2 regions of the Spirillospora sp. NPDC127506 genome follow, and region 2 is predicted to be linked to the other one. Evidence: riboswitches for the same ligand, from Rfam matches in the RefSeq annotation. Region 2 holds a riboswitch; the other holds the start of a gene.
What was found. A riboswitch is a leader RNA that binds a small molecule or an ion and turns the genes downstream of it on or off. The one in region 2 is predicted to bind glycine.
Positions count from the first base shown of each region.

Region 1: another riboswitch for glycine. It lies ahead of gcvP (aminomethyl-transferring glycine dehydrogenase); the one in region 2 lies ahead of gcvT (glycine cleavage system aminomethyltransferase GcvT).

Region 1 is NZ_JBEORG010000035.1:5,907-12,523, reverse strand. Features, by position in the region: gene ABTW95_RS27455 (PPOX class F420-dependent oxidoreductase) at 1-397, shown strand, start outside; gene ABTW95_RS27450 (tetratricopeptide repeat protein) at 394-1,485, opposite strand; gene gcvP (aminomethyl-transferring glycine dehydrogenase) at 1,609-4,479, opposite strand; glycine riboswitch at 4,539-4,649, opposite strand; glycine riboswitch at 4,650-4,744, opposite strand; gene ABTW95_RS27440 (lysylphosphatidylglycerol synthase transmembrane domain-containing protein) at 5,039-6,617, shown strand, end outside.
Region 2 is NZ_JBEORG010000001.1:309,704-316,320, reverse strand. Features, by position in the region: gene ABTW95_RS01525 (ATP-dependent DNA ligase) at 1-650, shown strand, start outside; gene ABTW95_RS01520 (hypothetical protein) at 706-1,908, opposite strand; gene cds1 (L-cysteine desulfhydrase Cds1) at 1,997-3,094, shown strand; gene ABTW95_RS01510 (M50 family metallopeptidase) at 3,084-4,382, opposite strand; gene ABTW95_RS01505 (hypothetical protein) at 4,615-4,971, shown strand; glycine riboswitch at 5,021-5,116, shown strand; glycine riboswitch at 5,121-5,206, shown strand; gene gcvT (glycine cleavage system aminomethyltransferase GcvT) at 5,278-6,417, shown strand; gene gcvH (glycine cleavage system protein GcvH) at 6,433-6,617, shown strand, end outside.

The sequences.
Region 1 (6,617 bases), on a different contig from region 2:
CGCGTTCGTCATGGAGGGCACCCGCACCGGCAAGGCGGCCGTCACCCGCAGGGACGGCTCCCCGCACGTCACGCCGATCTGGTTCGTCCTCGACGGCGACGACGTGCTGTTCAACACCGGCCGCGGCTCCGTCAAGGGGCGCGTCCTCGCCCGCGACCCGCGCCTGTCGATCTGCGTGGACGACCAGACCCCGCCGTTCTCGTACGTGCAGCTCCAGGCGGAGGCGACGCTCATCGAGGACCTGGCGGAGATGCGCCGCTGGGCCACCGCCATCGGCGGCCGCTACATGGGCGCCGGCCGGGCCGAGGAGTTCGGCGCGCGCAACGCCGTCCCCACCGAGTACCTCGTCCGCGCCCGCATCACGAAGGTGATCGCCGAGCGCGCCATCGCCGGCTAGGCGTCCGGCCCGCCCATCGCCAGGCGGAGCCGCTCGGCGAAGCTCTCGTGCAGCAGCGGCCCCCACGGGTAGCCGTCCGGGACGCGGACCGCGCCGCCGAGGAGCTCGTGGGTCTCGTCCCCCCGCCCCTCGGCGTACCGGACGGCGAGCAGCGAGTACATGTGGTCGAGCGCGCCGAACGCCTCCCCGGCGAGCGCGGGAAGCGTCCCGTCCGACACGGCCTGCTCCACGACCGGCTCCCACCACAGGCCGTCGTCGCCGTCGTCCTCGGCGAAGTCGCGGCGGAGCCTCGCCCGCACCTGCGGGGCGATGCCGGGGTCGCCCAGCCCGCGCCGCCACACCTCGCCCGCCTCGGCGCCCCGCCCGCGCAGCGGCAGCGTCCGCGCCAGCAGCTCGGTGGCCAGCGGGCCGGCCTCCGGGTCGGACGGCTCCGCCGCCAGCGCCGCGCCGAACGCGCCGATCGCCTGGTCGAGGTAGGAGATGCCGAGCGCGACGGCGAGCCGCGCGTACGCGTACGGGGCGGCGTCCCGGTCGATCAGCCGCAGCCCCGCCGCCAGGATCCGCTGCGCCCGCGCCGGGTCGCCGCGCTCCAGCAGCCGCTGCGCCAGGTCGTGCGCGGCGAGCGGCCCGTACTCGGCGTCGCCCGTCCCGATCGCCGACTCCCAGTGGTCCCGCGCCGCGTCGAAGTCGCCGGCGTCGTCGGCGATGCGGGCCAGGGCCAGGTGGGCGGGCGGCAGGTAGGCGGGGTTGCCGAAGTCGACCACCGCGCCCCACGCGGGCGCCGCCGCCTCCGGCTCGCCCGCCCGCTCATAGGTCAGCGCCAGATGGTAGGCGGCGCGCGGCCCGTACTCCGGGTCGGCGGTGGCGATCGCGGCCCGGTCGGCCTCCCTGGCCCGCTCCACCTCCCCCGCGTCGTCGAGGACGACGGCGAGCCCGAGCGCCGCCTGCGCCCGGCACGGCGTCTCGCCCATGCCCAGCACCTTCTCGAACAGCAGCGCCGCCCGCCCCGCCTCGCCGTTCTCGGCGAGGCTCCGGGCCTCCTCGCACATCCGCGCCGGGTCGGACGTCTCGTCCGGCAACTCGCTCATCGGCCTCTGCCCTCTGCGGCTCCTGGAAGTCCGCACCGAGACTAGCGACCCGGCCCCGCCGCGTCCCGCGACGACACCCCGAAACCCCCATCAAGATCATGAATTCGCCCAGGGGCGGGCCGGTCAGTCCTCGAACGCCTCGGGCGGCGGGCATGAGCAGACCAGGTTGCGGTCGCCGTAGGCCTGGTCTATCCGGCGGACGGGAGGCCAGTACTTGCCCTCGCGCAGGGACGGGACGGGGTAGGCGGCCTCCTCGCGGGTGTAGGGGTGCTTCCAGTCGTCGGAGAGCAGGCAGGCGGCGGTGTGCGGGGCGTTCTTGAGCGGGTTGTCCTCGCGGTCGTAGGAGCCGTCGGCGACCCGCTGGATCTCCCGGCGGATCGCGATCATGGCGTCGCAGAAGCGGTCGAGCTCGGCGAGGTCCTCGGACTCGGTGGGCTCGATCATCAGCGTGCCGGCCACCGGGAAGGAGAGCGTCGGGGCGTGGAAGCCGTAGTCGATGAGGCGCTTGGCGACGTCCTCGGCGGTGATCCCCGTCTCCTTGGTGATCTTGCGGAGGTCGGCGATGCACTCGTGCGCGACCAGGCCGTTCCGGCCGGTGTAGAGGATCGGGTAGTGCGGGGCGAGCCGCGCGGCGAGGTAGTTCGCGGCGATGATCGCGCCCTCGGTGGCGGCGCGCAGGCCGTCCGGGCCCATCATGGCGATGTAGGCCCAGGAGATCGGCAGGATGCCCGCCGACCCCCACGGGGCCGCGGAGACCGGGCCGACGCCCGTCTCCGGGCCCGCCTCCGCGCGGAGCGGGTGGTTCGGCAGGAACGGGACGAGGTGCTCGCGGACGCCGATCGGGCCGACGCCGGGCCCGCCGCCGCCGTGCGGGATGCAGAACGTCTTGTGCAGGTTGAGGTGCGAGACGTCCGAGCCGAACTCGCCGGGGCGGGCGAGGCCGACGAGCGCGTTCAGGTTGGCGCCGTCGACGTAGACCTGGCCGCCCGCCTCGTGGACGGCGCCGCACACCTCGGTGATCGTCTCCTCGAAGACGCCGTGCGTGGACGGGTAGGTCACCATGATCGCGGCGAGCCGGCCGCGGTGCTGGTCGATCTTGGCGTGCAGATCGTCCAGCGCCACGTTGCCGCCCTCGTCGCACTTCACGACGACGACGCGCATCCCGGCCATGGCGGCGCTGGCGGCGTTGGTGCCGTGCGCCGAGGAGGGGATCAGGCAGACGTCGCGGTGCTCCTCGCCGCGGGACGCGTGGTAGCCGCGGATCGCGAGGAGCCCGGCCAGCTCGCCCTGCGAGCCCGCGTTCGGCTGGACGGACACCTTCGCGTACCCGGTGATCTCGGCGAGGGCGTCCTCCAGCTCGCCGATCAGCTCGAGGTAGCCGGCGGCCTGGTCGACGGGCGCGAACGGGTGGATGTCCGCGAACTGCGGCCAGGTGATCGGCTCCATCTCGGCGGTCGCGTTCAGCTTCATCGTGCAGGAGCCGAGCGGGATCATGGACCGGTCGAGCGCGACGTCCTTGTCCTGGAGGCGGCGCAGGTAGCGCAGCATCGCGGTCTCGGAGCGGTGCGCGTGGAAGACCGGGTGGGTGAGGTAGGGGCTCTCGCGGCGCAGCGCGTCCGGGATCGCCTCGGCGGCGTCGCCGGCGGGGGCGGCGCCGAACGCGTCGAGGACGGCGGCGACGTGCTCGGGCAGCGTGGTCTCGTCGCAGGCGACGCCGACGCGGTCGGGGCCGTCCTGGCGCAGGTTGATCCCGCGCTCGCGGGCCGCGGCGACGACCTCGGCGGCCCGTCCGGGCACGCGGGCGAGGACGGTGTCGAAGAACGCGCCGTGCACGACCTCGACGCCGGCGGCGCGCAGCCCGGCGGCGATCTCGGCGGCGCGGCGGTGCGCGCGCTGCGCTATCGCGGCCAGCCCCTCGGGGCCGTGGTAGACGGCGTACATGCCCGCCATCACGGCGAGGAGGACCTGGGCGGTGCAGATGTTGCTGGTGGCCTTCTCGCGGCGGATGTGCTGCTCGCGGGTCTGCAGCGCCAGCCGGTAGGCGGTCGCGCCGTCGGCGTCGACGGACACGCCGACGAGGCGTCCGGGCAGCTGCCGCTGGATGCCCTCGCCGACCGCCATGTAGCCGGCGTGCGGGCCGCCGAAGCCGTAGGGGACGCCGAACCGCTGCGCGGAGCCCACGGCGATGTCGGCGCCGGACTCGCCCGGCGGGCGCAGCAGCGTCAGCGCCAGCAGGTCGGCGGCCACGACCGCCTTCGCGCCGCGCTCGTGCGCCTGCGCGATGACCGGCGCCAGGTCGCGGACGGCCCCGGACGCGCCCGGGTACTGCAGCAGGACGCCGAAGAAGTCGCCGTCCGGCAGCCCCTCGGACAGGTCTGCGGTCACCACCTCGATGCCCAGCGGGACCGCCCGGGTCCGGATGACCTCGGCGGTCTGCGGGAGCGCGTCGGCGTCGACGAGGAACGTCCCGGGCTCCTTGCGCTTGGACACGCGGTGCGCGAGGGCCATCGCCTCGGCGGCGGCGGTGCCCTCGTCCAGCAGGGAGGCGTTCGCGACGGGCAGCCCGGTCAGGTCGGCGACCACGGTCTGGAAGTTCAGCAGCGCCTCGAGCCGGCCCTGCGAGATCTCCGGCTGGTAGGGCGTGTAGGCGGTGTACCAGCCGGGGTTCTCCAGGACGTTCCGCATGATCACGCCGGGGGTGGTCGTCCCGTGGTAGCCGAGGCCGATCATGGACGTCAGCACGGTGTTGCGGGACGCCAGCTCGCGGAGCCGGTCCAGCGCGGCGGACTCGCTGAGCGCGGGCGGCAGGTCCAGCGGGCGGCCGGTGCGGATCGCGGCGGGGACCGCGGCGTCGATCAGCGCCTCGGCGCCGGAGTAGCCGATGGCGGCCAGCATCCGGGCGTGGTCGTCCGGGCCGGGGCCGATGTGCCGGTCGGCGAACACGGCGCGCGGCCGCTGCGGCGCGGCCACGGGGGCGAAGAACTGGGCGGTCATGGAGAGCCTCCTGGCTGCTGCGGTCGCTCAGGTCCGCCGCCGGCGCGGGCCGGCGGCAGGTCTCCCCCTCTGTCATCGGCACCTGAGAGCTTCACCCGCGCGGCGGGATTTCCCCTTCGGTGAGCCGCCTTCCCCGCCCGCGGGGATCGACGCCTGCTTTCCAGAGGTGCCTCGCCCGAGCGGTCCTTTTGCCTGAGAGGTTCCGGGGAGGTTGCCCCTTCGGCGCCCCGCGCTGGCTGCACGGGGTCTCTCCCGCCCAGGGTCGACGGCATGTCCTCACGAAACCCTACCCAAAGCCGGGTCCTTGCGGTCGTCCCGGGCCCCGGCGGGTGGGGGCGTCCCCCGCGCGGACACGGGTGCCGTCCCCACCGCCCCGGGTGGTACCGGCCGGTACGATGTGCTCACTCACCTGGGACAAGACGGACCTCGGGCCACGGGGACGGAGATGGGGCTGCGAGGTGCACGCGCGACCGGCCGGGGGCCGGGACGGCACTCGACGCCGCGCCCCGGATTCTGGGACGCTGATCACGATGGCGGACGGTCAGGGCGGCGGTACGGCGTGACACAGACCCACGACGGCACGGTGCGCCCGCGGCACGGCGCGACCGCCGGCGTGCCCGTCGACGAGCCCGCCCAGCCCGACCGGATCCGCCGGCCGTCCGACGCGATCAGGTTCGCGGCGTCGGTGGTGGGGCTGGCGGCGGTGATGCTGCTGGTGTCGATCGCGCAGCAGACCACGCACGGCCTGCAGACCGACATCGCGGAGGGCACCGCGCACGCGCCGCGGCTGCTGCTGACGCTGGCGACGCTGGTGTCGAGCTTCGGGGTGCTGGCGGTGCCGATCGCGTTCGCCGTCGAGCGGCTGTTCCGCAAGGACGGGACGCGCGTCGCGATCGCGCTGCTCGCCGCCGTGATCGCGTTCGGGATCACGGTGGGCCTGGACGACCTGGTGGTGCGGGCGGCGCCGGGCGGCGTGCTCGACTCGCTGATCTGGGGCGGCACCGAGACCGCGCCCGTGCACACCGACATCGCGCCCGTGATCGCGTTCGTGAGCGCGGTCGGGATGGCGGGCCGCGCCCGTTGGCAGGCCGCGACCTGGACCATGATCGGGCTGGCGGCGCTGACCGGGCTCACCGCGTCCTACGCCTCCGTCGCCGCGCTCGCCGCCACCTACTGCCTCGGCCGCGCCATCGGGCACGGCACGCTGTACGCGGTCGGCACGCCGAACCCGCGGCCGGCGGGCCGGGCGGTGGTGGCGTCGCTGGAGCGGCTCGGGCTGCGGCCGAAGCGGGGCGCGCGGCTCGACGAGCCCTCCGACGACACCGAGGACGGGCGCCGCTACGGCGTCGTCCTCGCGCCCGGCGGCGGCGGGTACGGCGCCCGCCCGCCCGCCTGCCGGGGCGTCCACGGCGACTGGGACCTGGAGGTCCGGGTCCTGGACCGCGACCAGCAGACCGCCGGGCTGCTGTACCGGATCTGGCGGCTGCTGCGGCTGCGCGGCGCCACGAGCGGGCGGACGCTGCGGTCGCTGCGCCGGTCGCTGGAGCAGGAGTCGCTGATGGCGTACGCGGTGGACGCGGCGGGCGCCCGCACCCCGCGGCTGGCCGGCACCTGCGAGGTCGGCACGGAGGCGGCGCTGCTGGCCTACGAGCACGTGCCGGGGCGGCGGCTCGGCGACGTCCCCGACGAGGAGGTCACCGACGAGCTGCTCACCGACATATGGCGGCAGTTCCGGGCGATGCAGGGGGGCCGGCTCGCGCACCGGCGGCTGCAGGACGGGGCGCTGCTGATCGGCGAGGACGGCCTCGCCTACGTGACCGACCTGCGCGCCGGGGAGACGGCGGCGGGCGATCTGGCGCTGCGGCTCGATCTGGCGCAGCTGCTCACCACGCTGGCGCTGCGGGCCGGGCCGGAGCGGGCGGTGCGGACCGCCGCGTCGGTGCTCGGCGAGGAGGCGCTCGGCGGGGCGGTGCCGCTGCTGCAGCGGGTGGCGCTGTCCCGGACGACGCGGCAGGCGCTGCGGCGCGACCGGGAGTTGCTGACCCGGATCCGGGAGCAGATCGTCCGGCTGAAGCCGGAGGTCGAGGCGGCGCCGGCGCGGCTGGAGCGGTTCCGGCCCCGCACGATCGTCAGCGTGG
Region 2 (6,617 bases):
ACGAGGCCGGCGGCGCCGCGGAGGCCGCGGGCGGCGGCGCCGACCTGCTCGACGCGCCGGGGGCGGAGCGGAGCGCGGCGCTGGCGCGGGTCGTGCCGGAGGAGCTGCGCATGCCCCGGGTCGTGACCGGCGACCCGGCGCGGGCCAAGGAGGTCTTCGACGAGGCCGTGGCGCGGGGGCACGAGGGGGTCGTGATCAAGTCGCTCGACACGCCGTACACGGCCGGGCGGCGCGGCGCCGGGTGGATCAAGGTGAAGCCGCGGCACACGCTCGACCTCGTCGTGCTCGCCGTGGAGTGGGGGCACGGGCGCCGGCAGGGGCTGCTGTCCAACCTGCACCTCGGCGCGCGCGACCCCGAGACGGGCGGGTTCGTGATGCTCGGCAAGACGTTCAAGGGGCTCACCGACGAGCTGCTCGCCTGGCAGACCGAGCGGCTGCGGGAGCTGGCCGTGCGCGAGGACGGCTGGACGGTGCACGTCCGGCCGGAGCTGGTGGTCGAGATCGCGTTCGACGGGGTCCAGCACAGCCCGCGCTATCCGGGCGGCATCGCGCTGCGGTTCGCGCGGGTGCTGCGGTACCGGCCCGACAAGTCCGCCGCCGAGGCCGACACGATCGACACCGTCCGGGCCGTGGCCCCCGTCATGGACTAGCCCGCCCGCGGCGAGGGCCGCGTGCCCGGCCGTGCGGTCAGGGCGGTCAGGGCGGTCAGGGCGGCTCTTCGCCGGGGCCGCGGGGCGTGTCGCCGAGCGGTGCCGGTTCGGCGGGGTTCGCCGGGGCGGGCGGGAGGCGTCCGCCGGGGCGGAAGCCCGGCGGGAACTCCTCCCGGGGGCGGCTCACCCGCCGCGCGGCCGCGCGGGCCCGCATGCGGGACACGGCCCTGCCCTTCACCCGAGGCGACGGGGTCCGGCCGGTACCGCGGCCGGTACCGCGGCCGGTACCGCGGCCGGTACCGCGGCCGGTACCGCGGGCGGCACGGCGCTCGGCGCGGCGCTGCGCCCGGCGCTCGGCGCGGCGCTCCGCGCGGTCGGCGGCCTTGCGTTCGGCGCGGGCGGCGGCGCGGCGCTCCTCGCGGGCGGCGGCGCGCCGCTCGGCGCGTTCGAGCCGCCGGACGCGGGCGCGCTCGGCCGCGTCCGCGCGGCGCTGCAGCAGGTCGGGCGGGATGAGGTCGTGCCGCCCCGCGATGAACTCCTGCACCCAGATCTTGCCGCGGATGAGCGGCCGGCGGATCTGCCTCTCCCGGCGGACGGCCCGCTGGTAGCGGCGCGAATCCGGCGGGTAGCGCCAGCGCGACCACGGGGAGCCCGGCCGCGCCACCCGGATCGCGCCGACGATCAGCAGGGCGGGGACGAACAGGCCGATGAGGCCGGTCCAGATCTTGCCCTTGAGCAGCGTGATCACCGCGAACACCAGGTTGATGACCAGGGACGCCACGTAGACGCGGGTCAGGATGCCGGTGCCGGGGTCGGGCGCGATGCCCTCGTAGCCGAGCGGGCGGATCCCGAGCAGCAGCAGCCCGGTCACCGCGATCGCGACGAACACGGCGTCGACGGACGCGCGGCCCTTCTCCGTCCAGTAGACGTCCTGGAGGTGCAGGATGAGCGCGAACTCGTCCAGGACGAGGGCGGAGCCCATGCCGAACACTGCGGCGGCCGCGACGCTCAGGCCCGTGTAGGCGTCCGGTACGGCGAGGCTGCCGACCCCGCCCGCCAGCATCAGGACGACGCCGAACACGACATGGTGGATGTGCACGTCGCCGGCGGTCACGTTGTTGAACCACCAGCGCACGTCCGCCCGGATCAGCCGGACGTTCACCCGCGTCAGCACGAAAGTGATCAGGAACGCGACGAAGAAGCCGAACAGCGGGAGCCGCCCGGTCGCCACGATCCGTTCGTCGAACATCTCGATCATCTGCCCCCCGCTGCCTCCATGATGCACCGTGACATGCGCGGATATCGTGGGACCCGGCCGATCGACGACGATCGAGGAGAACACCGACGTGAGCCGCATCGTGGACCGCTGCGATCCCGGGTACCGGGCCTGGATCGCCGAGGCGATCCGGCTGGTCGACGCCGACGCCAACCGCAGCGCGGACACGCACCTCCACGTGTTCCCGCTGCCGCCGGAGTGGGGCATCGACCTGTACCTGAAGGACGAGTCGGTCCACCCGACGGGTTCGCTGAAGCACCGGCTCGCGCGGTCGCTGTTCCTCTACGGGCTGGCCAACGGCTGGATCCGCGAGGACACCACGGTCATCGAGGCGTCCAGCGGGTCCACGGCGGTGTCGGAGGCGTACTTCGCGCGGCTGCTCGGCCTGCCGTTCATCGCGGTGATGCCCGCCTCGACCAGCCCGGAGAAGATCCAGCTGATCGAGTTCCACGGGGGCCGCTGCCACCTGGTGGACGACCCGTCCGCGATCTACGACGAGGCGCGGCGGCTCGCGGCCGGGTGCGGCGGGCACTTCATGGACCAGTTCACCTACGCCGAGCGCGCGACGGACTGGCGCGGCAACAACAACATCGCCGAGTCGATCTTCGAGCAGATGCGGCTGGAGCGGTTCCCGGAGCCGTCCTGGATCGTGGTCGGCGCGGGCACCGGCGGGACGTCCGCGACGATCGGCCGGTACGCGCGCTACCGGCGGTTCCAGACGCGGCTCGCCGTCGTCGACCCCGAGGGCTCGGCGTTCCACGGCTCGTTCGCCGACGGCGACCCGGACCGGACGGCGGCCGGCTCGCGGATCGAGGGCATCGGCCGGCCCCGCGTGGAGCCGTCGTTCCTGCCGACGGTCATCGACCGGATGATCCGGGTGCCGGACGCGGCGTCCGTCGCGGCGATGCGCTGGACGGCCGAGGTCAGCGGCCGCAACGTGGGCGGCTCGACCGGCACCAACATGTGGGGCGCGGCGGAGCTGATCGCGGAGATGCGGGCGCGCGGCGAGCGCGGCAGCGTCGTCACGCTGATCTGCGACGGCGGCGAGCGCTACTCCGGCACCTACGGGTCGGACGCGTGGCTCGCCGCGCAGGGCCTCGACATCGAGCCCTACCTCGCCGCGCTGAACGATTTCCGGAAGACGGGCGAGATGCCCGCTATCCCGTGACGGTGACGGGGTTCACGAGGTCGGCGTAGATCAGCAGGCCGCCCATGACGATCAGCACGACCGCCATCACGTACGTGACCGGCAGCGCCTTGGCGACGTCCACGTAGCCGGGGTCGGGCCTGCGGAAGATCTTCGCGAACGCCTTCTTCACGGCCTCCAGCAGGGCGCCGGCGATGTGGCCGCCGTCCAGCGGGAGCAGCGGGACGAGGTTGAACAGCCCGACCGCGAGGTTCAGCGACCCGAGCAGCATCACGAAGAACGACACCTTCTCGGCGCCGGTGTAGTCGTGGGACGCGGCGACCTCGCCGCCGATCCGGCTGACGCCGACGACGCCGACCGGCCCGTTCGGGTCGCGCTTCTCGTCGCCGAACGCGGCGTTCCAGACGCCGACCATCTTCTGCGGCATCCGGAAGAGCGCGCCCGCGGTGCGCGCGGTCAGGTCGGTCATCGTGCTCGCGACCGCGCCCGGCCCCTGCCGCTCCATCGCCTGCGCCGGCGTGATGCCGAGGAACCCGACGTTGACGATCTTGTCGGGGTCGTCCAGGTCGTGCATCTGGTTGCGGGTGATCGGCACGTCGAGCCGCAGGTTCCGCCCGCCGCGCTCGACGGTCATCGGGACGGTCCTGCCGCCGCTGTCGCGGATCAGCACCCGCAGCTCGTCGTAGTCGTCGATCTTCTTGCCGCCGAACGACACGATACGGTCGCCGGCCTTCAGCCCGACCTGCGCGGCCGGGGTGGGGGCGGCGTTCGCCGGGCAGTCCTTCAGCTGCGACTGGCTGGCGGGCACCATGCAGTCGTGGACCTGCTCGATCACCGGCTGCGGCTGCTTGACGCCGATCCCCATCAGCAGGATCGCGAAGAACATCACCGCGAGCACCAGGTTCATCGCGGGGCCGCCGAACATGATGAGCATCTTCTGCCACCACTTCTTGGCGTAGAACACGCGGTCCTCGTCGCCCGGCCTGATCTCCTCCATCGCGGCGCCGCGGGCCGACTCGATGAGCCCCTGCCACGGGCCGGTGCTGACCTGCCGCACCTGCCCGGGGGCGTCGCCCTTGCGCGGCGGCAGCATCCCGATCATGCGGATGTAGCCGCCGAGCGGGATCCACTTGACGCCGTACTCGGTCTCGCCCTTGCGCCTGGACCACATCGTCGGCCCGAACCCGACCATGAACTGGGTCGTCCGCACCTTGAAGAGCTTGGCGAAGGAGAAATGCCCGAGCTCGTGCAGCGCGATGGACACCAGCAGGCCGAAGAACAGGATCAGCATTCCCGCCAGGTAGACCATCCGGCGTGCCCTTCAACTCGTGCGCCCGCGCTCACCGCGGGTGATCTCGGGTGACCAACTCAGGGTACGTTACGGAACCCGATCCGGTTTAAGTCAACCGAGACTGCGCGGACGCCCGTTTGATGCGAGTTGCTAAACCGGGCCCGCGGCATTGGCACGCGCCGCGATATCCGCGCGCCGCCCCGCCCGCGCATCATGGGCCGGTCCCGTCCCCGGTGCACGGAGGTCCACCTTGAAGCTCGGTCATGTGGCGGTGCTGGCGCTCGTGCTGGCGCTCAGCGGATGCGGCGGCTCCGGCGACGGCGGCTCCGGCGACGGCGGCTCCGGCGACGGCAAAGGCGCACCGCCCTCGCCCGCGGCCTCGGCACCGGCGTCGGCGCCGTCCGGCGCGCCCGGGAAAGGCGGCGCGCCGACGCCCGGACCGTCCAGCGCGGCCGAGAGGTTCAACGACTGCATGCACCGCCAGGGCGTGAAACTGCCGAGCCCGAACCCGTCGACGACGCCCGGCAAGGCGGAGCTGGAGAAGATGAAGGCGGCCCTGCGGGCGTGCGTGAGGTCGCTGTCCGCGTCGCCGTCGCCGGCGGGCTGACGGCGGGTGGTCGCGGGGCAGGGCCGCTGCTAGATTTGCGGTCAGCCGTTGATCCCGTGCGGGAGAGTCCCACGCAGCCGGCGTGGGGCGCCGAAGGAGCAAATCCTCCCCGGAACCTCTCAGGCCCACGGACCGCACGGGCCAGGCGACCTCTGGAAAGCGGGGACCCGGTCCCCCGCCGAAGGTGAAAGCCCGCGTGCAGGCGGGTGAAGCTCTCAGGCGCAGATGACAGAGGGGGAGGCACCGAGACGCCCGGTGCGCGAGTGGGACGATGGACCACGCGCCCGTGACGAAGGAGCCGAACCGATGTCCGCCGAGTCAAAGTCCGCCGAGCCGAAGACCACCCCGCTGCACGAGGTCCACCGGGACCTCGGCGCGAACATGGTCGACTTCGCCGGCTACCTGATGCCGCTGCGCTACAGGAGCGAGACGGCCGAGCACGAGGCCGTCCGCACCGGCGCCGGGCTGTTCGACCTGTCGCACATGGGGGAGATCTTCGTGTCCGGGCCGGGCGCCGGGGCGGCCCTCGACTACGCGCTGGTCGGGAACCTGTCCCCGATGGCGGTCGGCAAGGCCCGCTACACGATGCTCTGCGCGCCGGACGGCGGCGTCCTCGACGACCTGATCGTGTACCGGCTCGCCGACCGGGAGGCGGCGGGAGGCGGCCGCGGGGGCGAAGCGCAGACCTGGATGGTCGTCGCGAACGCCGCGAACACCGCCGTCGTCCGGGACGCGCTGACCGAGCGGGCGGCGGGCTTCGAGGCGGTCGTCGACGACCGCTCCGACGCCTACGCGCTGATCGCCCTGCAGGGCCCGCGCTCGCAGGAGATCCTCGAACGGTTCACCGAGGCGACGCTCGCCGGCCTCAGGTACTACGCGATCCTGGCGGACCGGGTCGCGGGCGTCGACGCGCTGGTCGCCCGCACCGGGTACACGGGCGAGGACGGCTTCGAGCTGTTCGTGGACGCCTCCGACGCGGTCCCGCTGTGGCGGGCGCTCGCCGCGGTGGACGGGGTCGTCCCGGCGGGGCTCGCGGCGCGCGACTCGCTGCGCCTGGAAGCGGGCATGCCGCTGTACGGCAACGAGCTGACCGCCGAGACCAACCCGTTCGAGGCGGGCCTCGGCCGGGTCGTGAAGCTGGACAAGCCCGTCGATTTCGTGGGCAAGGCGGCCCTGGCGGCGCAGGCGCAGACCCCGCCGGGCCGTAGGCTCGTGGGACTGGCCGCGCGCGGGCGTCGCGCGCCGCGGAAGGGGTACCAGGTCGTCACGTCCGGCGGCACGCCGTGCGGGGTGGTGACGAGCGGCGCCCCTTCGCCCACACTGGGCAAGCCGATCGCCCTGGCCTACCTCGACAGCGGCGTCGAGGAGTCGGGCCTGGCCGTGGACGTCCGCGGCCGGCACGAGCCGGTGGACGTGGTCGACCTGCCGTTCTACAAGCGTCCCTGAAAGAGAGAGAACATCGTGAGCGTTCCGGAGCAGCTCCGCTACAGCGAAGAGCACGAGTGGGTGTCCGGCCTCGGCGGCGAGGACGGCATCGTCACCGTCGGCATCACGGCGCACGCCGCCGACGCGCTCGGCGAGATCGTCTACCTCGAGCTGCAGCCGTCCGAGGGCGACACCGTCGAGGCGGGCGAGCCCTGCGGCGA